Regions from separate parts of the Anaerobutyricum hallii genome, predicted to be linked through region 2. Evidence: predicted binding sites of a transcription regulator. Region 2 holds the regulator's gene; the other holds the start of a gene.

Region 1 (11,197 bases), 880 kb from region 2:
TTGCGGTTGTAACCGCTGATTCCGGATGTGGGAAATCAACGCTGATCCGCCGGTTTTACTCAGAGCTTCCTAAAGAGGATTACATCGTTCTTTATCTTTCAGACTCAAAGCTGACTCCAAGATGGTTTTATAAGGGGCTGCTGGATCAGCTCGGTCTGGAACCAAGGTTTTATCGGGGAGATTCCGAACGCCAGCTACAGCAGGAAATTGAAATCATCCGTGGAGTACAGCACAAGAAAGTTGTCTGTATCCTTGATGAAGCTCATCTATTGGAAAAAGAAACGCTGGAAGAATTCCGATTTCTTTTGAATTACAAATTTGATTCTGTCAGTCCCATGGCAGTAGTCCTTGTCGGGCAGACAGAACTTTGGGAAAACAAACTGAAGTTACAGCGTTACGCTGCTATTCGCCAGAGAATCGATATGTATTGTACGCTTCCACATCTGGACAGATCGGAAACAGAACAGTACATCGGAAGTCATATGGCGTATTCTGGATGTTCTCAGGAGGTTTTTACTGAAAAAGCAGTGGATGAGATCCACAAGGCATCTGCCGGAATTCCCCGTATGATCCAACCGGATCTGCGAAAAGGCACTGATGTATGCCTTCCAACAGCAGAGGCGTCTGGTCGATGACTATATGATCAAGTTTGTAGTAGAGCATGAAATGCTCACGGTCACAACTAAGTAAAAGTCAGCCGCCCGTTTTCGGGCGGCGAATCCACCATTATCTATGACAGGCAGTTAAGCAATCTGATGACAATTCGTGTGAGCAGTCTGGTGACAGCTCATGAAATCATTAACACAATAGTACTAGACTTCCACGAATGGAATCTGAACTCCTTGCTGCCCACCAGCGTACTGATATAGAAGTGACTCTGGAAGGGATACAGAGTGATTTAGATATTATGAATGATGATAATTTGCGGAAGTAAGAAAGGAGAATTTTATCCTTTTACAGCAAGAAGACTCCGACCTCTAAGGTGGGAGATGAATTGCGTCTATACCTACTTGATAGAGCATCCTAATTAGATGAATGGATTATACCACGCATCCTGCATTTTGCATAGGGTGTATTTTTTATACCCTTTTTTCGAAAGGATGATTTTCATGGGAAAAGTTGGCACACGAAAACGCGGGAAGACCTCGCAGTATTATTTTCAACTGGTCAGTGTGGATGGGACAAGAAAATGGAAAACCGGTAGCGGATACCGAACAAAGGCAGAGGCTCAGGCAGCGACAAAGCAAAAAACTGTACTCTTATCAGTGAAGAATGGGACTTTCACAGTTTACGACATACTCATGCAACAATTCTTTATGAGGCAGGTGTTCCAAGTACACATTTTTATTTTATGTGTACGTGATGTGTACATAGGGTTTTTTAGGAAGTTCACAAGAAAACAAAAAAGGACTTCCACATAAAATGGAAGTCCTAAAACCCGCATAAATAAAGAGTTTTTCTTAGAATCTACCTGCCTTAGCAGCTTCTTCTACGCTTACAGCTACAGCTACTGTAGCTCCAACCATAGGGTTGTTACCCATTCCGATAAGACCCATCATCTCTACATGAGCTGGTACAGAAGAAGATCCTGCAAACTGTGCATCAGAGTGCATACGTCCCATTGTATCTGTCATACCATAGGAAGCTGGACCTGCTGCCATGTTATCTGGGTGAAGTGTACGTCCTGTACCACCACCAGAAGCTACGGAGAAGTATTTCTTACCTGCTTCTAATCTTTCTTTCTTATATGTTCCTGCTACTGGATGCTGGAAACGAGTTGGGTTTGTGGAGTTACCTGTGATAGAAACGTCAACGTTCTCTTTCCACATGATTGCAACACCTTCGCAAACATCGTTTGCACCATAACAGTTAACTTTTGCACGTAATCCATCAGAGTAAGATTTACGGAATACTTCTTTAACTGTGTTTGTGTATGGATCGTATTCTGTCTCAACAAATGTGAATCCGTTGATACGGGAAATGATCTGTGCAGCGTCTTTTCCAAGACCGTTTAAGATAACACGTAAAGGTTTCTGACGAACTTTATTAGCCTTTTCTGCGATACCGATAGCACCTTCTGCTGCTGCGAAAGATTCATGTCCTGCTAAGAAAGCAAAACATTCTGTATCTTCTTCAAGGAGCATTTTTCCAAGGTTACCATGTCCAAGACCTACTTTTCTGTTCTCTGCTACAGAACCAGGGATACAGAAAGCCTGAAGTCCTTCGCCGATTGCTGCTGCTGCTTCAGAAGCTTTTTTTGCACCTTTTTTAATTGCGATTGCTGCACCTACTGTATATGCCCAGCAAGCGTTTTCAAAGCAGATAGGCTGAATGCCTTTTACCATGCCGTATACATCAAGTCCTGCATCTTTTGTGATTTTCTCTGCTTCTTCTAAGGAAGCGATTCCATAGCTGCTTAATACGGAATTAATTTTATCAATTCTTCTTTCATATGATTCAAATAAAGCCATTCTTCTTACCTCCTTAATTAGTCAATTACCTTGTCTGTTCTAGGGTCGATAATCTTAGCGGCATCATCAACACGTCCGTACTGACCTACAGATTTTGCCCATGCTGTGTTAGGATCATCACCTTTTTTGATGAAGTCTGTCATTTTTCCAAGATTTACAAACTGGTAACCGATAATTAAGTCGTCTTCGTCCAGAGCGATTCCTGTTACATAGCCTTCTGCCATTTCAAGGTAACGAGGTCCTTTCTGGAGAGTTCCGTACATTGTACCTACCTGTGAACGAAGTCCTTTACCAAGGTCCTCAAGTCCTGCTCCAACCTGAAGTCCGTCTTCAGAGAATGCAGACTGGGAACGTCCGTAAACGATCTGTAAGAAAAGTTCACGCATAGCTGTATTAATAGCATCACATACAAGGTCAGTATTTAATGCTTCCATAACTGTCAGTCCTGGTAAAATTTCAGAAGCCATAGCTGCTGAATGTGTCATACCGGAACATCCGATTGTCTCAACTAATGCTTCCTGAATGATACCTTCTTTAACATTTAAAGTTAATTTGCAGGCACCCTGCTGTGGAGCACACCATCCAATACCGTGTGTAAAACCAGAGATATCTTTTACCTCTTTTGCTTTGACCCACTTTGCCTCTTCTGGAATTGGAGCTGCTCCGTGATGTACGCCCTGAGCCACTGGGCACATGTTCTGTACTTCTTGTGAGATAATCATGTTAGTACTCCTTTCGGTATAAATTGAGTTTTTCTAAAATAACTTACATTCCGTAAGTAATCCCTAAGTCAAGACGATTGCTTGTCTTCACAGTTTATTATTTTCTCACAAAAATTGCTTTTCGTCCATACCTTTTTTTAATTTTCGACATTTTTTTTGATATTTCTTTCACAATTCTTTGCGTTTTCTCGAATAAACTACTTTTTTATGCATTAGAACTATTCAAAAACAGGCAGGTATTATATAAATTTTACTTTAAATAAGAATCATACGAAGCTTTACAGGAAAAAATATATATGAAATTCAAGTCGAGCAGCCGCGAGACTTGGCGCGTGATTCTGGTCAGCGTAAGCTGACATATTCTTTACAGAATCACTGCGCATCCTCGCGGAGCGTTTATCTCAGTCGGAGATTGGACTCCCTCCCACTGAGACAAATTTGCTGTCACTCACCACCTGAAAGAGGTGGGAGTCTTCTCGACTGAGATAAAATTATTGGTCTGTTCCTTCACTTTCTATCTCATCACGATGAGCAGATGAGACATCTGTTTCAGAAGAACCTGTTGTTTGTTCTGTAGAGGGATCTGTAGAATTTTCATTTTTTTTCTGTTCGATTTTCTCAGCTTTTTGTTTTGCGTTCGCTTCTTTAAATATATTTTTCATTTTGATGACCGCTTCTTTTTCTGCATGATACCAGACAGTTTTACCATTCATATTTGTTATTGTAAAATATTCATCATAGATGACAAGTTTCATCGTATTGCCATGATGATAAAATGTATATTCCTTTCCGTTACCCATTTTCTTTGCTGCCTGTTTGCCCCATTTTTTCTTTGCTCTAGCTTCATTCGACTTCTTTTTATTCATCTGGTCAATATAGTTTGCAACAGAGAATGCAACTTCATTTTCATAACATTTTCCATCAGTATTTGTGATTAAAGGGGTATCTGCCATTCGGTGGAACAGCTTTGAGTTTGGATATCCATTCTTAAAGTGCAAAAATGCATCTCCGATCGCGGATGCATTATATGCATAATATACATTATTAGGCAAATCGGTAAATACGATATAGTTCCCGCCAAATATCATTATTTCATAAACAGCATTATCTTCATCATATAAAATATATTCATATCCCGGACCATATTTTTCTTTCACTTCTTCCGGTGTATATTTTGTTGTTTTGTCTGCTCTTAATGCGATTGATGTTGCAAGAGAAAAGACAGCTTCGTCTTCTACAAACTCACTTCCATTCATATTGTCAGCATAGCCTACTTCAAGTTTTACGAGATGATCTCTTGATATTTTTTCCAGATAATCGCTTGCCCTTTGTTCATCCTCAGTCATATCATTTTCAGCATCTACCTTTGATTTTAAGGATTTATTTTCTTTTTTTAACTTTTTGTTTTCCTTTTTCAGTTCCTTATAATAACTTGAAGAAAGTACCTTTTTCTTAGAAGCCTTACAGCCAGTAAGAGAGAGTACTAACACAATACTTAAAATAAGAACTGCATATATTTTTCTTCTCTCTGCTTTCATCATATCTTTTAGTATTCTTCTTTCTTCACTATTTCGTTTTTATTTTTATAAATGGAATGATCTGCAACATATCCTCTTACACTGGATAACGGATAAATGTTACTGCGTCGTCCTACAATTGTTCCTGGATTTAAAATGGAACCACATCCAACCTCTACATAATCTCCAAGGATTGCTCCAATTTTTTTCATATGTGTTTCAATCTTTGTATCGTCTAAATGAATTTCTACTAACTTTTTATCAGACTTCACATTAGAAGTGATAGAACCAGCTCCCATATGTGATTTATAACCAAGAATAGAATCACCAACATAATTATAATGAGGAACCTGTACTTTATCAAATAAAATAACATTTTTAAGCTCTGTAGAATTACCGACAACTGCCCCTTCTCCTACGATAGCATTGCCTCTGATGAAAGCACAATGACGAACTTCTGCTTCCGGTCCAATAATTGCAGGGCCGTTAATGTATGCAGTTGGCACAACGGTTGCTGTTTTTGCTACCCAGACATGCTCCTTGATCTCGTCATACTCGTCTTTTGGAAGAAGCATCCCCACTTCCATGATAAAATCATGAATCTTCGGAAGTATTTCCCAAGGATATGTGTTCTCCTCAAATAATACTGTTGCAATTGTTCTGTTAAAATCCTGAAATAATACCTTATTCTCTAATCGTTTCATTTCTTTTCCTGGCTGTATCAGCCTTCTCCTTTCTAAATTAATCCTCTCCATATAAAATAAATAAATCTAAACAACTACATAATAACAAATGCAGTAAATCAAATCAATCCCACATGAAATTTACTTTTATAAATTTATGATGGAGGGTTTGTATCTATAAATTCTAATTTCCAGTTATATCTTTTCGTTTTTTCATCCTTTTCATAATAAAAATAAGCGGAAAATTTATTCCCTCTTTTACTTACACAGCCACGAAATCCTACTTTTCCATGTTCTAATAAAATTTTTACCATTTCATAGGATACTTTTTTACCAAGAGACGTGACAAAGCGATCATCTTTCCAAATGGCAAATTTACAACCTTTTTTCCAAGCAGAACATCCAAAGGCTCTGGCCGTTTCTACTACCGGCGCACCACACTCAGGACAAATACCAACTGGTTCTGTATGGAGAGGTTCGAGTATAACAGGACCTCCAAAGACAGTATCATTTTTTATTTTATCGACAGATTCTATAACGAACTGCTTTATCATCGAAAGGAAGTCGTCTTTTGTGAACTTCTTTTTTTCGATATCTGACAATGTTTTTTCCAGTCGTCCTGTGTATTCTAAATCAAAAAGTTCTCTTGCCGGAAAAGTTTCTACTAACATTTTTCCTAAATCTGTACAAGTCAGACTCTTTCCTTTTGCCTTAATATAGCCGGCATCTTTCAACTTTTTAATTGTCTCCGCACGTGTTGCTGGGGTTCCAATACTGAATCCACTTAAAATTGCCATCATCATCTGTTCTTCTTCTTTTTCTTCATATTTTTTTCCACAGGTTTCCATGACTTTAAGCAATGTTTTTTCCGTATGTGGCTTCGGTGGTTTTCTTTCGACTTCATTAATTTCAGACTTTATTAACGGTAAAATGTTTCCTTTTTGAACTGGTGGCAGAATTGTTTCTTTCGCATCAATTCCTTCAATTAATTTCCATCCGGGTTCTAATTGTACTTTGCCTTTTGCAACGAATTCTCCGGGTATATCGGTCTCCTGCATCTTAATATGCAAAACAGTGTCTTCTGCTACCGCAATTGGCATAAACTGCGCTAAAAATCGATTTTTTACTGCTTCATATACAATTCTTTCTGATTCAGTTAGCTTTCCTGGCTGCATATATGTAGGAATAATAGCAGAATGGCTCTCTACTTTCTTGCTGTCAAAAATACGCTTTGTACTTTTAAACTGTATCATTTCTTCATACGGACAATTTTTCTTATGGATATTTAATACTTTTGCTGTTTTTTCTTTTAAACTCTCATCAAGAACAACACTGGCTGTTCTTGGATAAGTAATAAACTTTTTCTCATATAGCTGTTGTGCTGTTTTTAAGACCTTATCCGAAGTCCATCCTTTATATTTTGATGTCACATATCCCTGTAATCCGGATAGATTAAAAAGATAGGGAGGATATTCATTTTTCTTTGTTATCTTTTTAGAGACAACTTCTCCATTTCTGCCATGAATTTTTTCCTGAATTTCCTTTAATTCTTCTGGATTATCAAACTTCTCATTTCCTTTTACATAATAAATGCTATCAAAATCTTTCTTTTCTTCTGTCTGAAAGATTCCTTTTAATTTGTAGTACTTTGTGACTTTAAAATCGGCAATTTCTTTATCTCTATCATAAATAATCTTCAAGGTCGGCATTAAGACTCTTCCAACATTTAGAAGACGGATATTTTGTTTGTTTCGATATTTCAAAGTGGCAACGGATGTCAGATTAATTCCAATAAGCCAATCCGCAATCTGCCTGCCAAATCCTGCATCCTGCAAGGACTTCATTTCCTCATTCGATTTTAGATTATTCAGTCCTCTGTTTACCTCTTCCGCCGTCCATTCATTTAATAAAATTCGTTCTACTGGTTTTTGTGGAGAAATGTAATTGATAATTTCATCTGCAATAATCTGTCCTTCCCTGTCATCATCCGTCGCAGAAATAATTCCCTCTACATCTTTCCGTTCCATAAGATTTTTTATTGTATTCATCTGCTGAACAACACCGCTGTCCGGTTTTTCTTTATTCTTTCCGTCTGATTTTATTTTATATAAAAACTTCTCCGGAATATATGGAAACTTTTCAATCTTCCAACTGCGCATTTCCGGGTCATAATCTCTGGCATCATAAAGCTGTAAAAGATGACCAAATGCCCAGGTAATTACATAATATTCACCTTCAAAATATCCATTTTTCCGGGAAGAAGCGGTGGCATCTGCAATATTTTTTGCCACAGACGGTTTCTCCGCTATTATTAACTTTTTCATCTGATTCCCTCTTTCTGGATTAAAAATACAACGGAAACTACTATATCATAATTTTTTTATTCTGTGAACCTTAGAGAATTATCCCCTTTTCTCCTTTTTTAAAAAATGCTATACTATTATTAATGATCTTACCCTATGATCAAGTACATTAAATTAGGAGGAATGACTATGACACCAAAACAGAAAGCTTGGGCAATACAGGCAGAACATGTGATAAAACAGATGGAACGTAGACACTTTAATGCTTACTATTGTTCTACAAAGGAAGAGGCTTTATCAAAGGCACTCTCCATCATTGAAAAAGGGTCTGTAATTGCCAGCGGCGGTTCCGCTACAATAGAAGAAGTAGGACTGCTTAATTACATAAAAACCCATTCAGAAGAATATACTTTTATTGACCGCAGTATTGCAAAAAATGAGGAAGAAAAAAGACAGATTCACGCAAAAGCAATTCTGTCTGATTATTATCTTATGAGTACAAATGCATTCACCATGGATGGACAGCTTGTCAATATTGATGGAAACGGCAATCGCGTCAGCGCACTTTGCTATGGACCAAAACATGTAGTAATTATTACTGGTATGAACAAACTGACACCATCTGTAGAAGATGCATATAAACGAATCCGTCAGGATGCCTGTCCTCCAAACTGTGTACGTCTTGGACTTCCAACTCCATGCAGCAAAACTGGTGTTTGTGGCGACTGTATGTCTGCTTCTTCTATCTGTGACTTATTTGTCACTACAAGAATGTCACGCTATCCTGACAGAATCCATATCATTATGGTTGGAGAAGAATTAGGTTATTAAAATTCTTTTTTCTTTGAAAAGTTTTTTGCGAGGGTGTGAATCAGTTTATCAAAATCAAGCGGTTTTGCAATATATTCATTCATTCCGGCTTTTTTGGCTGCAATCACATCCTCATTAAATACATTTGCCGTTATCGCAATGATCGGGACGGTTTTTGCATCTTTTCTTTTTAATTTTCGAATCTCCTGCGTTGCCGTAAGCCCATCCATAACCGACATCATCACATCCATTAATACCGCATCAAAATAATTTTCCGAAGACTGTTTAAAGCATTCCAACGCTTCTAAACCATTTTTTGCAACAGAAACTTTTCCACCTGCATCCTCTAAAATATACTGTGCCACCTCAAGATTCAGCTTGTTATCTTCTACCAGAAGAATTCTCATTCCTTCGATCGTAACTTCTTCTGTATCTTCTTTTTCTATACAAACGGTATCTAACTTCACAGGAAGAGTAATAATAAAGGTCGTTCCCTCTCCCTTTACTGTATGAAGAGTAATACTTCCTTTCATCTTACTTATAAGATTTTTAACAATGGACATACCAAGCCCTGTCCCTCGATAGCTGGAACGATTTTCAGCATCTTCCTGCGCAAATGGTTCAAAAATATGCTCTGCAAACTCTTTACTCATACCGATTCCGGTATCTGAAATAATAAATTCAAAATGCACATCTTCTTCATCACAGGATACTTCTTTTACGGAAAAAGTAATGATTCCCCCTGCATCTGTATATTTTATTGCATTACTTATAATATTAACTAAAATGGAACGCACATAATTTGGACTTCCGCATACATAAGGGTGAATAATCTCATTATCTACATGCTGTTCTAATTTTACGCCCTTTTCAGAAGCAATAATTCGCTGAACAGCCAATGTACTATCTACTAAGCTTGCAATATCAAATGGCTCTTCTATAAGCTGAATATCACCGGTTTCAAGCTTGGACATATCTAATATATCATTCGTAATCGATAAAAGCTGATCCGCTGCTCCTCTCATTTTAGAAAAACATAAATCAATCTTTTCCGGATCTTCAAGATGTGACTGTGCAATATCTAACATACCCATCATTCCATTAATAGGTGTTCGAATATCATGAGACATCCTTGATAAAAACTCTGACTTTGCCCGAACTGCCATTTCCGCATCCTCTGTCTTTTTCCTAAGAAGACGTTCCTGATTATGGATGAACATAAGTAAAATTGTGATCGTTAATGCCGCATTAGCCCATGGTAGATTATCAAAAAAACATTGCAGGATACTTCCGATAAAAAATGGAACAATATAGTAAATAGATTCCCATAAAATCTTTCTTTTTTCTAAATCCTTTTCAGTGCAAAGTCTCCATCCACTTAATATGATAGAAACTACATTATAGACATTCGCCAGTATTAAAATCACAGAAAAGCTATATATCTCTCTTTTCCAATAAGATATAATTAAAAGTATCACCAGCAAATCAATCGGTATATATAGCAAAAACAGAGAACACCGATTTTTAAACACATCCGAACCATACATATTCTCACTGTAATAAAAAAGAAAAAAGGAAATAAAGGCTATTGAAATAAGAAAAACCGCATCTAACACATACAAAATCGCCGGTCCGGCAATATATTTTAACAACATCCCAAAAGCATCTGAAAGATCACAGACACAAACAGCAAGCAGTAAACGAAAATCCACCTCTCGGCCTTTCCAAACCCTGGTGTTCTGCTAAGCACATATACCAGAATATTATTGATCAGCATCATTAAAAAAACTGTGTATATATAGTTTATTTTAAATACTTCCATTTCGATTACCTCATTTTGAAAAACACTTTTTTACAATTTATAATAACATATAATAATACAAATTTCTATATAAAATATTTTTTTACTTTCTCTTATAATTTATTTAAATACTAATTTATAGATTTCGTATAGACGAAAAAAGAAACAATACCATATCCCATCTGCTCTGTAGTCGTTGTGTTTAAAATACTCGTTCGCATCTTAAACACACTCCGAAGCCGCATCTGGGATATGGTATTGTTTCTTTTTTCTGACTATCTAAATCTACAGTTGGCGAGAATGGGGGATTCTCCAGAAAGATATGGCTTTCCAGGAAATCAAATTCCAAGAAACTGACATTTATATAAGGAGTTTTATTTTTTCTGTCGGTATCCCTTACTATTTTCTTATGGCGAAACCGTTCTCTGATTAAAAACCATAGACTTCTGGGCAATCCCCTCTCCATTCAAAATTAAAATACTAATTTCCATCTGGAGCCAAAGAACAGAAAACCAGAAATAGAATATAGAAGAAAATATGATGTCGGAGCAAGTAAAAATGCCGAACAGGCATTTTCTGCGCCGCGACTATCTTCACATTTTCTTCTATATTCTATTTCTGGTTTTCGTTTCTTTAGTCCATCAAATTAGTATTTTATACTCTCATAAATTGGGTATTTCTCTGTAAGAGACTTAACGATTGCTTCTGCTTCCTCAAGTTTACGGTCAATAATAGTAAGCTTGATTGCTTCTGCTATCTGTACCATATCTTCTTCTTTTAATCCTCTAGATGTAACAGCAGGGGTTCCAAGACGAAGACCACTTGTTACAAATGGAGACTGTGGATCATTCGGTACTGTATTTTTATTACATGTAATGTGTACAGAATCT
Region 2 (11,197 bases):
AGGATATGATTTTGCATCCAATAAGGGATATGGTTCTAAGGAACATATCGAGGCGATACATCGACAGGGTCCATGTCCAATACATCGCCGCAGTTTCCTTAAAAACATTTGTGGGGAGCAGATTTAAAGGAATGGAGAAGGCAGCAGTGCGAAGAAATTACGGAATGGCTGCAGAGGAAGCAGCAGCTCTTTTTCTTGAGGAAAAGGGGATTCGCATACTGGAGAGAAACTTTCGAAGTTACCATGGAGAAATTGATATTATTGCGCTGGAAAAAGAAACCATTCTTATTGTGGAAGTAAAGATGAGAAGAAGCAAAGAATGTGGTACTCCGGCGGAAGCAGTTAATTTAAAAAAACAAAAAAGAATCTGTTATACATTAAATTATTATCGTATGAAAAAACAGCTTATGGACACAACTGCTGTTCGATTTGATGTTATAGAAGTAGATAAAGATTTACAATGTCACTGGATAAAGAATGCATTTGAGTTTCAGGAATAAGTGTTAGATTGAATTAGAAACTGTGGAGAAAGCTATGAAGTTTGTATATGCTAATGAGAATCATTCGACAATGATAAATGAGAAAAACGGGGTAGTATTCCTTACATTTCCAAAGCTTGTGAAGGCTGGAGTATGTCATGGTTTTTCTACTCGAATCGGCGGTGTAAGTGAAGGATATCTTTCTTCAATGAATCTGTCGTTTACTCGTGGAGACGATCCACAAAAAGTACAGGAGAATTTTCAAAGAATCGGAGAAGCAATTGGTTTTAATGCAGCAGATCTGGTGTTGTCTTCTCAGATTCATGAGACCAGGATTCGTAAAGTTACAGCAAAGGATAAGGGCGATGGCATTATAAGAGAAACAGTGCCGGGAATTGATGCACTTATTACAGATGAGAAAGGGATTCCCCTCTATACTTCTTATGCCGATTGTGTTCCTCTTCTTTTTTATGATCCGGAACACCATGTGGCTGGAATGGCTCATTCTGGCTGGCGTGGTACTGTAAAAAAGATTGGAGCAAAGTTTGTAGCATATATGCAAAATGAATACGGAAGTAAGCCGGAAAATATTATTGCGGCAATTGGTCCGTCTATTTGCCGAAACTGCTATGAAGTTGGTGAAGAAGTTGCAGATGCATTTAAGAAAGTTTTTTTGCCGGAGGAAATACCGTTGATCATGGATGATAAAGGTAATGGAAAGTATCAGTTGGATTTATGGAAGGTAAATGAACTCATACTTACGCAGGCGGGAATCCGCAAGGAGAATCTGGATATCACAGACATTTGTACCTGTTGTAATAGCGACAAGTTATTTTCACATAGAGCAAGTCATGGGAAAAGAGGAAATATGGGCTGTTTTATGTGTCTGTAACTTTTTAAAATTTCGCAGCAAGAATGCCGAGACATTCTTGAATTATATGATTTATGTCAGGAATCTTTGAATAAATGGAGAAGAAGAATGAAAAAACATTTGCATATTATTGCCTCGGTTGAATCGGGAAGTATTGCTGAAGAACTTGGTTTAGAGCCGGGGGATGCCATAGAGGAAATCAACGGAAATGAAATAGAAGACATATTTGATTATCAGTATTATGTGGAAGAAGAGTATTTAGATGTGCTGGTTCTCACAAAAGACGGGGAAGAGTGTGTATTGGAGATTGAGAAAGATGAGGATGAAGATTTGGGAATTACTTTTGAGTCTTCTCTCATGGATGAATACCACTCCTGCTGTAATAAATGTATGTTCTGCTTTATTGACCAGATGCCTCCGGGAATGAGAGAAACACTTTACTTTAAAGATGATGATTCACGTTTGTCTTTTTTACAGGGGAATTATATTACATTAACCAATATGCGTGATAAAGACATCGAAAGAGTGATTCGGTATCATTTATCACCAATTAATATCTCTGTTCATGCAACGAATCCAGAGCTTCGATGTAAGATGCTTCACAATCGTTTTGCAGGAGATATTTTAGAAAAAATAGGACGACTTTATAAAGCAGGCATTCGCATGAACAGTCAGGTCGTACTGTGTAAAGGATTGAATGATGGAGAAGAACTTGATCGGACGATATCTGATCTTGGAAAGTTTCTTCCGTACATGGAAAGTTTATCTGTCGTTCCGGTTGGTCTTACAAAGTACAGAGAAGGTCTTGCTCCGCTTGAGCTTTTTGAAAAAGAAGATGCAGGTAAAGTACTGAAGCAGATTCATAAATGGCAGGATTATTTTCGTGAAAATTATGGAACAACCTTTGTTCATGCAAGCGATGAATGGTTTATTCTCGCAGAACAGGAATTCCCAGATGAGGCGTATTATGAAGGCTATGGACAGCTTGAAAATGGTGTCGGTATGATGCGGCTTTTGCTAGAGGAAGTAAAAGAACACCTTGCGGAGCTTACCGGTGATGATCGGGAAAAACATGTAGCAATCGCGACAGCGAAACTTGCTTATCCAACGATTAAGAAGCTTGCAGCGGATGTGGAAACGAAATTCCCTGGTATTAAGATAGATGTGTACTGCATTACTAATAAATTTTTTGGTGAACATATTACAGTTTCAGGTCTTTTGACCGGACAGGATATTATTGCACAGTTAAAAGGAAAGGCGCTTGGAGAGGAGCTCCTCCTTCCATGCAATGTGTTAAAAGCTGATGAGGATATTTTCCTTGATGACATTTCATTAAAGGAACTTTCCGATTCTTTACAAGTTCCCGTAAATATTATACAATCAGAGGGAAGAGACTTTGTTGATAAAATTATTACGATAGAGAATGGAGGAAATTATGAGTAAACCGGTTGTTGCGGTGGTAGGCCGCCCGAATGTAGGGAAATCTACGCTGTTTAATGCGTTAGCAGGAAGCAGGATTTCAATAGTAGAAGACACACCAGGAGTAACAAGGGACCGTATCTATGCGGAGGTCAGCTGGTTAGACTATCAGTTTACCCTGATTGATACCGGAGGAATTGAACCTGAGTCTGATGACATTATCATTTCACGAATGAGGGAACAGGCAGAGACAGCAATTATGACAGCAGATGTTATTTTGTTCCTTGTAGATGTACGTCAGGGACTTGTAGATGCAGATTTTAAAGTGGCAGATATGTTACGCCGTTCGCATCGTCCGGTTCTTCTTGTCGTAAACAAAGTAGATAACTTTGAAAAATATATGCCGGATGTCTATGAATTTTATAATCTTGGTCTTGGTGATCCGATTCCTGTTTCTGCACAGGGCAAACTTGGAATAGGTGATATGTTAGATCATGTAATTGAACAGTTTGAAACACCGGCACGAGAAGAGGAAGAGGAAGATGAACGTCCGAAGATTGCGGTAATCGGTAAACCGAATGCAGGTAAGTCTTCGATTATCAATAAGCTTCTTGGAGAAGAACGAGTGATTGTATCTCCGGTTGCAGGAACGACAAGAGATGCGATTGATACAACGGTAAAGCGTAATGGTCAGGAATATATCTTTATTGATACAGCGGGGCTTCGTAGAAAGAGTAAGATTAAAGAAGAATTAGAGCGTTACAGTATTATTCGTACCGTTACAGCCGTAGAGCGTTGTGATGTTGCCGTTTTGATTATTGATGCAACGGAAGGAATTACGGAGCAGGATGCAAAGATTGCAGGAATTGCCCACGAACGTGGTAAAGGTATGATTATTGCAGTGAACAAGTGGGATCTTGTGGAAAAAGATAATACCACGATGAAGAAGTTCACAGAAAAGATTCGCGAAAAGCTTTCCTATATGCCATATGCGGAACTGATTTTCCTTTCTGCAAAGACAGGACAGAGACTTCCAAAGCTTTTTGATATGATTGATGCCGTAATTGAAAACTGTGCCCTTCGTGTACAGACAGGTGTCTTAAATGAAATTCTTACCGAAGCAATGGCTATGAAGCAGCCACCATCAGATAAAGGTAAGCGTTTACGAATTTACTATATTACTCAGGTTTCTGTAAAGCCGCCGACATTTGTTATGTTCATTAACGAGAAGAAACTGACACATTTTTCATATACCAGATATATTGAGAATCAGATCCGTACGACATTTGGTTTTCGTGGTACTCCGATCCATTTCATCTATCGTGAGAGAAAGGAGAAGTAAATGACTGCTGTATATTATGTGCTTGTAATTGTGGTAGGCTATTTTTGCGGCTGCATTGAAAGTGGTTACCTTGTAGGAAAGTTATGCGGAATGGATATTCGTGACTATGGAAGCGGGAATTCTGGTACAACGAATGTACTTCGTGTACTTGGTAAAACTCGTGCATTACTTACTTTCCTTGGAGATGCATTAAAAAGCTTTGTTCCGGTACTTATTGTAAAGTTTGTATTATGTCCGGCTGTACCAGATTTGAATGCAGAACTGATTCAGCTTGTTACAGGGTTTGCGGCAGTAATGGGACATGATTATCCTGTTTTCTTAAAGTTTAAAGGAGGAAAAGGAATTGCGACAACAGCCGCCGCAATGATGGCTTTTGACTGGAGAATCGGTTTATGCTGTTTTATTATCTTTGTGACAGTCACAGCTGTAACAAGATATGTTTCCTTAGCTTCGATCCTATTATCAGCAGGTATCGTAGTAGAAATTCTTATTTTTCATCCAGGAAGATGGGATTTATTTGCGATGTGTGTCCTTTATGCATTTTTTGCAATTTATCGCCATAGAGCAAATATTGGCAGACTTTTATCTGGAACGGAAAGTAAGATCGGACAGAAAGTAAATGTTAATAAATAATAATTTCCGGTTTTAGATTGGAAAGAATAAAAACGATATATCTCATCTGAAGTTTTGAGATGCGTTCAAGATGCAAGAACATTTTTTACGCAGCATTTACAGAACAGGTGGGATATATCGTTTTTTGTTTTTCTTTTATTTGAAACGTAGACAGGAACTCTTAGATATGACGCTGTGCAATGATAAAGTAAATGAAGGAAAATGAAATGTATTATGCGAAAAAAGATATAAAAAATACTATCTCTTGACAAATTTAACTTTAATGATAGAATAATAACGGGAATAAAATGAAGTTTTTAAAAATGATTTATGCAATTCAGGTTGCTCGACTTGAAAGTCAGGATACTTTTGGAAACTATGCTATACTATATGGGTTTTTATAGACTGTGAATTGCCGTCATATTAATAAAAGAAATGGAGATAGAACTATGGAAATGGATAACCGCTCAGTTCGGCTGAACAAAAAATCAAATTTATTGAAATTAGATGAATATATGTACCCGCTGGTTGATACGGATAAGCCTAATGTATTCCGTAATCTGTTCCCGTATGAGGAAGTGCCGAAAATAGCCTTTAATGACCGAATCGTACCTCATGAAATGCCGGAAGATATCTGGATTACGGATACAACTTTCCGCGATGGACAGCAGTCAAGAACGCCGTATTCAACAGATCAGATCGTGCATATATATGATGCATTCCACCGCTTAGGAGGACCGAAAGGAATTATTCGTCAGTGCGAATTTTTCTTATATAGTAAAAAAGATAGAGATGCGGTATATAAATGTATGGAAAAGGGTTATAAATTTCCTGAAATTACAAGCTGGATTCGTGCAAGTAAGAAAGACTTTGAATTAGTAAAAGAAATTGGTTTAAAAGAAACCGGAATTCTTGTAAGCTGTTCTGATTACCATATTTTCTATAAAATGAAAATGACAAGAAAACAGGCGATGGAACATTATTTAGGCGTTGTAAGAGAATGTCTTGAAACCGGAATCAGTCCAAGATGCCACCTGGAAGATATTACCCGTTCTGATATTTATGGATTTGTTATTCCATTTTGTCTGGAGCTTATGAAATTAAAAGATGAGTATGGTATTCCTGTAAAAATTCGTGCCTGCGATACGATGGGATATGGAGTAAACTTCCCAGGAGCTGTGATTCCACGTTCTGTGCCGGGAATTATTTATGGATTAAAAGAACATGCCGGAGTACCATCAGAATTACTAGAATGGCATGGTCATAATGATTTCTATAAAGCAGTGAATAATTCTACAACAGCATGGCTTTATGGAGCATCTGCTGTAAACAGTGCATTATTTGGAATCGGTGAACGTACAGGAAACACCCCGCTTGAGGCAATGGTATTTGAATATGCCCAGCTTCGTGGAACATTAGACGGAATGGATACTACAGTTATTACAGAACTGGCAGAGTATTATGAGAAAGAGATTGGATATCACATTCCAGAAAGAACACCGTTTGTAGGAAAGAACTTTAATGTGACAAGAGCCGGAATCCATGCAGATGGTCTTCTTAAAAATGAAGAAATCTATAACATATTTGATACAGATAAATTGTTAAACCGTCCGGTGCTTGTAGCGGTATCAAATACAAGCGGACTTGCTGGAATTGCCCATTGGATAAATACTTACTATCGCTTAAAGGGAGATAAGGCAGTAGACAAGAAGAGTCCACTGGTAGCCGAGGTAAAGAAGTGGGTTGATCAGGAATATGAAACAGGTCGAGTAACTGCAATTACAGATGGCGAATTAGAAAAAGTAATTAAAGAAAGCAGCAAAAAATTAAATGTTAACCTAATCCCATAAATCAGTTAAAAACAGAACTTAATACGAAGGATTTAAAGTAGACAGAAAAAATAAAAAAACGATATATTCCAGATGCAATTACAGGGCGGAGGAATATATCGTTTTTCTGTCTATATCGAATCTACAAATTAAAAATTATTCTGATAATTCTTCCCATTTGTCATAGAGTTCTAGTAAGGTAGATTCATTTTCTTCAAATTTAGTATTGAGTTCCATAAGTTTTGATACATTGGTAGCATTTTCAGGTAATGCCATTTCATTTTTTAACTGATCATTTTCTGCTTCTAAGCGACTGATTTCTTTTTCTGTCTTCTTTAAATCGTTGGCACGCTTACGCTGTTTTGCGGCCTCTTCACGCGAACGTTTCCAGTCCTCCTTGGCTTTTTCTGGAGAAGGGGCAGGAGATTTATCAGCGGAGGCAGCAAGTGTGATGTTATCGCTGTCAGCAGATACGTTTCCAGCTTCTTTTTGTTCTAAGTAATAGTTGTAGTTGCCTTTATAGTTTACGATGCCTTCTGGGGATAAGTCCAGGATTCTTGTGGCTGTTTGATTAATGAAGTAACGGTCATGGGAAACGTAAAATACAGTTCCCTCATAGTTGTTAATCGCTTCTTCTAAAATTTCTCTGGACTGGATGTCTAAATGGTTGGTCGGCTCATCAAGAATGATGAAGTTCGCATTGGAAAGCATGAGTTTAGCGAGAGAAACTCGTCCTTTTTCGCCACCACTCAAAGTGCCGATGACCTGAAATACATCTTCGCCGGTAAAAAGAAAGGCAGCAAGAACATTTCGGATGCGGGTATTAGTCAGCTTTGGATAGGCATCAGAAATTTCATCAAAAATTGTTTTGGAATCGTCTAATACATGTTGTTCCTGATCATAATAACCGATGGACACCTTAGAGCCGTAGCGGATTTTTCCAGAGTCAGCACGAAGCTGGCGGTTAATGATTTTTAAAAGAGTGGTTTTTCCGGTACCGTTGGCACCGAGGAGTCCAACAACTTCCCCACGTTTAATCTGAACATTTAAATTACGGAATAAAGCCTTATCACCAAAAGATTTGGAAAGTCCTTCAATAGTAAGAACATCGTTTCCACTAAGTACTTCCGGTTCTAAAGTGATACGCATCTTACTGTTTAAAGTCACAGGTTTATCGACAAGTTCAATCTTACTAAGCATTTTCTCCCGGCTTTCGGCACGTTTGATGGACTTTTCACGATTGAAAGAGCGAAGCTTTGTGATTACCTCCTCCTGATGGTGGATTTCTTGTTGCTGATTCATATAAAGTTTCATCTGGGCATCACGCTGTGCTTTTTTCTTTTCGGCGTAAGCACTGTAGTTGCCGTTAAATACCTGACTGTTTCCACGCTCGATCTCGATTACTTTATCAACAACTTTATCAAGAAAATAGCGGTCATGGGAAACAATAAGCACCGCACCCCGGTAGTTAGAAAGGAAAGTTTCTAACCAGCGAATGGATTCCATATCAAGGTGGTTAGTCGGCTCATCAAGTAAAATGAGATCCGGGTGCATCAGAAGAATACGGCTGAGTGCTACGCGGGTCTTCTGTCCTCCGGAAAGTGTATGGATTGGTGTGTCAAACTGGCTTTCATCAAAACCAAGACCTTTTAATACACCGATAATTTCGCTTTTCCAGGCATAACCATTTGCCTTCTCAAAGCGGTCAGTGAAACGGGAATAACTTTCCATTGCGCTTTCTAGTGCTTCACCGGACAAAGTGCTGATATCTTTTTCTAACTGACGTATTTTCTTTTCTAGTTCGATGATATCTTTTTTGGCATCAAGCATTTCTTCATAAATGCTGCGATGAGAACTTACGTCAATGATCTGAGATAAGTAGCCATAAGTAGATCCTTTCTGAAAGATAACCTCCCCATGATCTGCCTCATATTCTCCGGTGATAATTTTGAAAAGAGTGGTTTTACCGGCGCCGTTGATACCGATTACAGCAGCCTTTTCCCCTTCATTAATTAAAAAATTAACATTATTTAATACGGATTTGCCTCCGAATGCTTTTTCGATTTTCTGACAGGCTAAAATCATAATAACCTCCAAATGATTATATTATTATATAGTAGAAATATTTCTGATGTATTTTATCATGAAAGAAAAAATAAGTAAATAAGTGTTGGAATTTTTAACAATCCTATTTGACATTAAAACTATTTTTGTATATAATTGATTAAGTAGAGCTTGAGAATGGGAATTTTTTATCAAAGGGAGGATCTTATGCCAGGCAATAAAGCAGTTGTAAAAACAGGGAATGAAAAGTCAATTTCTCCGGCAGTGATAAAAAGATTACCCCGGTACTATCGGTATCTTGGAGATTTACTGAAGAATGATGTTGTTCGTATTTCTTCAAAGGAACTGAGTCAGAGAATGAACGTCACTGCTTCTCAGATTCGTCAGGATTTAAATAATTTTGGTGGGTTTGGTCAGCAGGGATATGGTTATAATGTAGAGTATCTTTATAATGAGATGGGTAAGATTCTGGGTCTGGATAGAACAAATAACATCATTATCGTAGGTGCGGGTAATCTTGGTCAGGCGTTGGCGAATAACCAGGATTTTGACAGTAATGGATTTAAAATTATCGGACTTTTCGATGTGAATCCAAGATTAATTGGTATGACAGTGCGGGGTGTGGAAGTATATGATATCGACATGCTGGAAACATTTTTAAAAGAGCATGAGGTAATGATTGCTGCATTAACGTTACCGAAGTCAAAAGCGGTAAAGGTTGCAGAACAGTTAGTTGATTTAGGAATTAAGGCATTATGGAACTTTGCACCGGTAGATTTACATTTTTCAGAAGATATTCTGGTTGAGAATGTACATCTTGCAGAGAGTATTATGACATTGTCTTATAGAATTCACAGTCAGAATCAATAGAATAGTTACTGTAAAGTATATATTGTAAAAGAAAGTAAGAGATGAGAAGCTGTGTGATAGAAAGCATTGTTTTTCATCTCTTTTTGCTGACTGCTCAATCGCAAATTACGTATGTATGCTGGAATCTTCTTACAAGAGTAAGTGCAGTAAAGACTCCGGGGTACATCTTTTAAGAAACAGGAGGTTTAAAAGATGCGTTACGTTGCTTCAAGAGAGGAAATGCAGCAGATTGATGCGTATAGTATAAATACGATGGGGATTCCTGGTATTGTTTTAATGGAAAAGGCGGCGCTTGCTTTAGAAGAAGTCTTTTTAGAGAGAGTACCAATAAAGAGTAGTGTACTTATTGTTACAGAAAAGGGCAATAACGGTGGAGATGGTCTGGCACTTGGGCGTCTTTTATTAGAAGATGGATACAATGTTGATTTTTATGAAATCGGAGCAATTCCACATGATTCAGATTCCCATCAGATTCAGAAGAAAGTTTTAGAGCAGATGGAAGCGCAGTTTTTGATGGAGTTTCCAGAAGAAGAATATGATGTGATCGTCGATGCGGTTTTCGGTGTTGGATTAAAAAGAGAAGTAGCGGGACAGCACAGACAAGTAATCGAGAGAATGAATCAGAAGAAAGCGTTAAAAGTAGCGGTTGATGTGCCATCGGGTGTAGATGCTTCGACAGGACAGATTCTTGGCATAGCTTTTTGCGCAGATTTGACGGTTACGTTTGGACTGTTAAAAGCTGGGCTGCTCCTGTATCCGGGAGCGGATATCAGTGGAGAAGTTATTGTAAAAGAAATTGGATTCCCAAACAAAGCGGTAGAAAAAATTGCTCCGAAGATGATTTCTTTTGTAAAAGAGGATCTTTCTCTGTTGCCAGAACGAAAAGCCTGGACGAATAAGGGGAATTATGGGAAGGTATTATTAATCGCAGGGGCAAAAAATATGGCTGGAGCAGCTGTTTTGAGCGGAACGGCAGCTTATAAAAGCGGAAGTGGACTGGTACGGGTTTTTTCTTGCGAGGAAAACAGGGTAATTTTACAAGAAAAGCTTCCGGAAGCGATTCTTACAACATATGATTCAGAAGAAAAGGCGGAAGAGATTTTGCCGGAAGCGATTTCCTGGGCATCAGTTATCGGCATTGGTCCAGGAATCGGACAGAGTATATTTGCCAGACGATTATTAAAGCAGGTTCTCGCATTGGGTAAAGTTCCGCTTGTAATTGATGCGGATGGATTAAATAATCTGGCTGTTTTATTGAAAAATGATAGAGAGATAAAACAATTATTCTATGAATATAAGAGTGGAATCATATTAACGCCACATCTAAAAGAAATGTCCAGGCTGCTTGAAGAAGAAATAGCGGAGATTCAGAGTAATCTGCCAAAAGCAGCGATGAAGATGGCAGATCAAAATCATATAATCGTCCTAAAAGATGCAAGGACAATTGTATCTGATGGAAATGCTCCTTCATATATTAATATGAGTGGAAATAACGGAATGGCAACAGGCGGAAGCGGTGATGTTTTAACCGGAATAATTTGTGGTTTTCTGGCAGGCGGGCTTAGTTTGTTAACTGCAGCACGATTAGGGGTATATTGCCATGGACTTGCGGGAGATGCCGCCGCAAAAGAAAAAGGATATTATAGTGTACTTGCAGGAGATTTGCCGAATTATCTGGAAAAAGTTTTGAAATAAAAAATTTCAGGGGAAA

The links. Region 2 encodes Rex, which represses fermentation and respiration genes when NADH is low (regulators of the CRP and FNR family bind a similar motif). Its sites were predicted from a motif close to ATTGTTAANTANTTAACAAT; they were not measured.
Region 1: a site for Rex is predicted at 3,349-3,368, ahead of EHLA_RS08250 (iron-sulfur cluster assembly scaffold protein). Genes of this name have one in related genera too.

What each region holds. Positions count from the first base shown of each region.
Region 1 is NZ_LT907978.1:1,801,940-1,813,136, forward strand. It holds gene EHLA_RS08235 (ExeA family protein) at 1-635, shown strand, start outside; gene EHLA_RS08245 (GGGtGRT protein) at 1,461-2,471, opposite strand; gene EHLA_RS08250 (iron-sulfur cluster assembly scaffold protein) at 2,489-3,193, opposite strand; gene EHLA_RS08255 (hypothetical protein) at 3,685-4,734, opposite strand; gene EHLA_RS08260 (UDP-N-acetylglucosamine pyrophosphorylase) at 4,740-5,414, opposite strand; gene EHLA_RS08265 (type IA DNA topoisomerase) at 5,549-7,717, opposite strand; gene EHLA_RS08270 (lactate utilization protein) at 7,886-8,527, shown strand; gene EHLA_RS08275 (ATP-binding protein) at 8,524-10,218, opposite strand; gene glyA (serine hydroxymethyltransferase) at 10,954-11,197, opposite strand, start outside.
Region 2 is NZ_LT907978.1:917,828-929,024, forward strand. It holds gene EHLA_RS04230 (ribonuclease HII) at 1-127, shown strand, start outside; gene EHLA_RS04235 (YraN family protein) at 132-500, shown strand; gene pgeF (peptidoglycan editing factor PgeF) at 535-1,371, shown strand; gene EHLA_RS04245 (DUF512 domain-containing protein) at 1,459-2,793, shown strand; gene der (ribosome biogenesis GTPase Der) at 2,786-4,111, shown strand; gene plsY (glycerol-3-phosphate 1-O-acyltransferase PlsY) at 4,112-4,744, shown strand; gene EHLA_RS04260 (2-isopropylmalate synthase) at 5,179-6,573, shown strand; gene abc-f (ribosomal protection-like ABC-F family protein) at 6,709-8,637, opposite strand; gene EHLA_RS04270 (redox-sensing transcriptional repressor Rex) at 8,824-9,486, shown strand; gene EHLA_RS04275 (NAD(P)H-hydrate dehydratase) at 9,679-11,181, shown strand.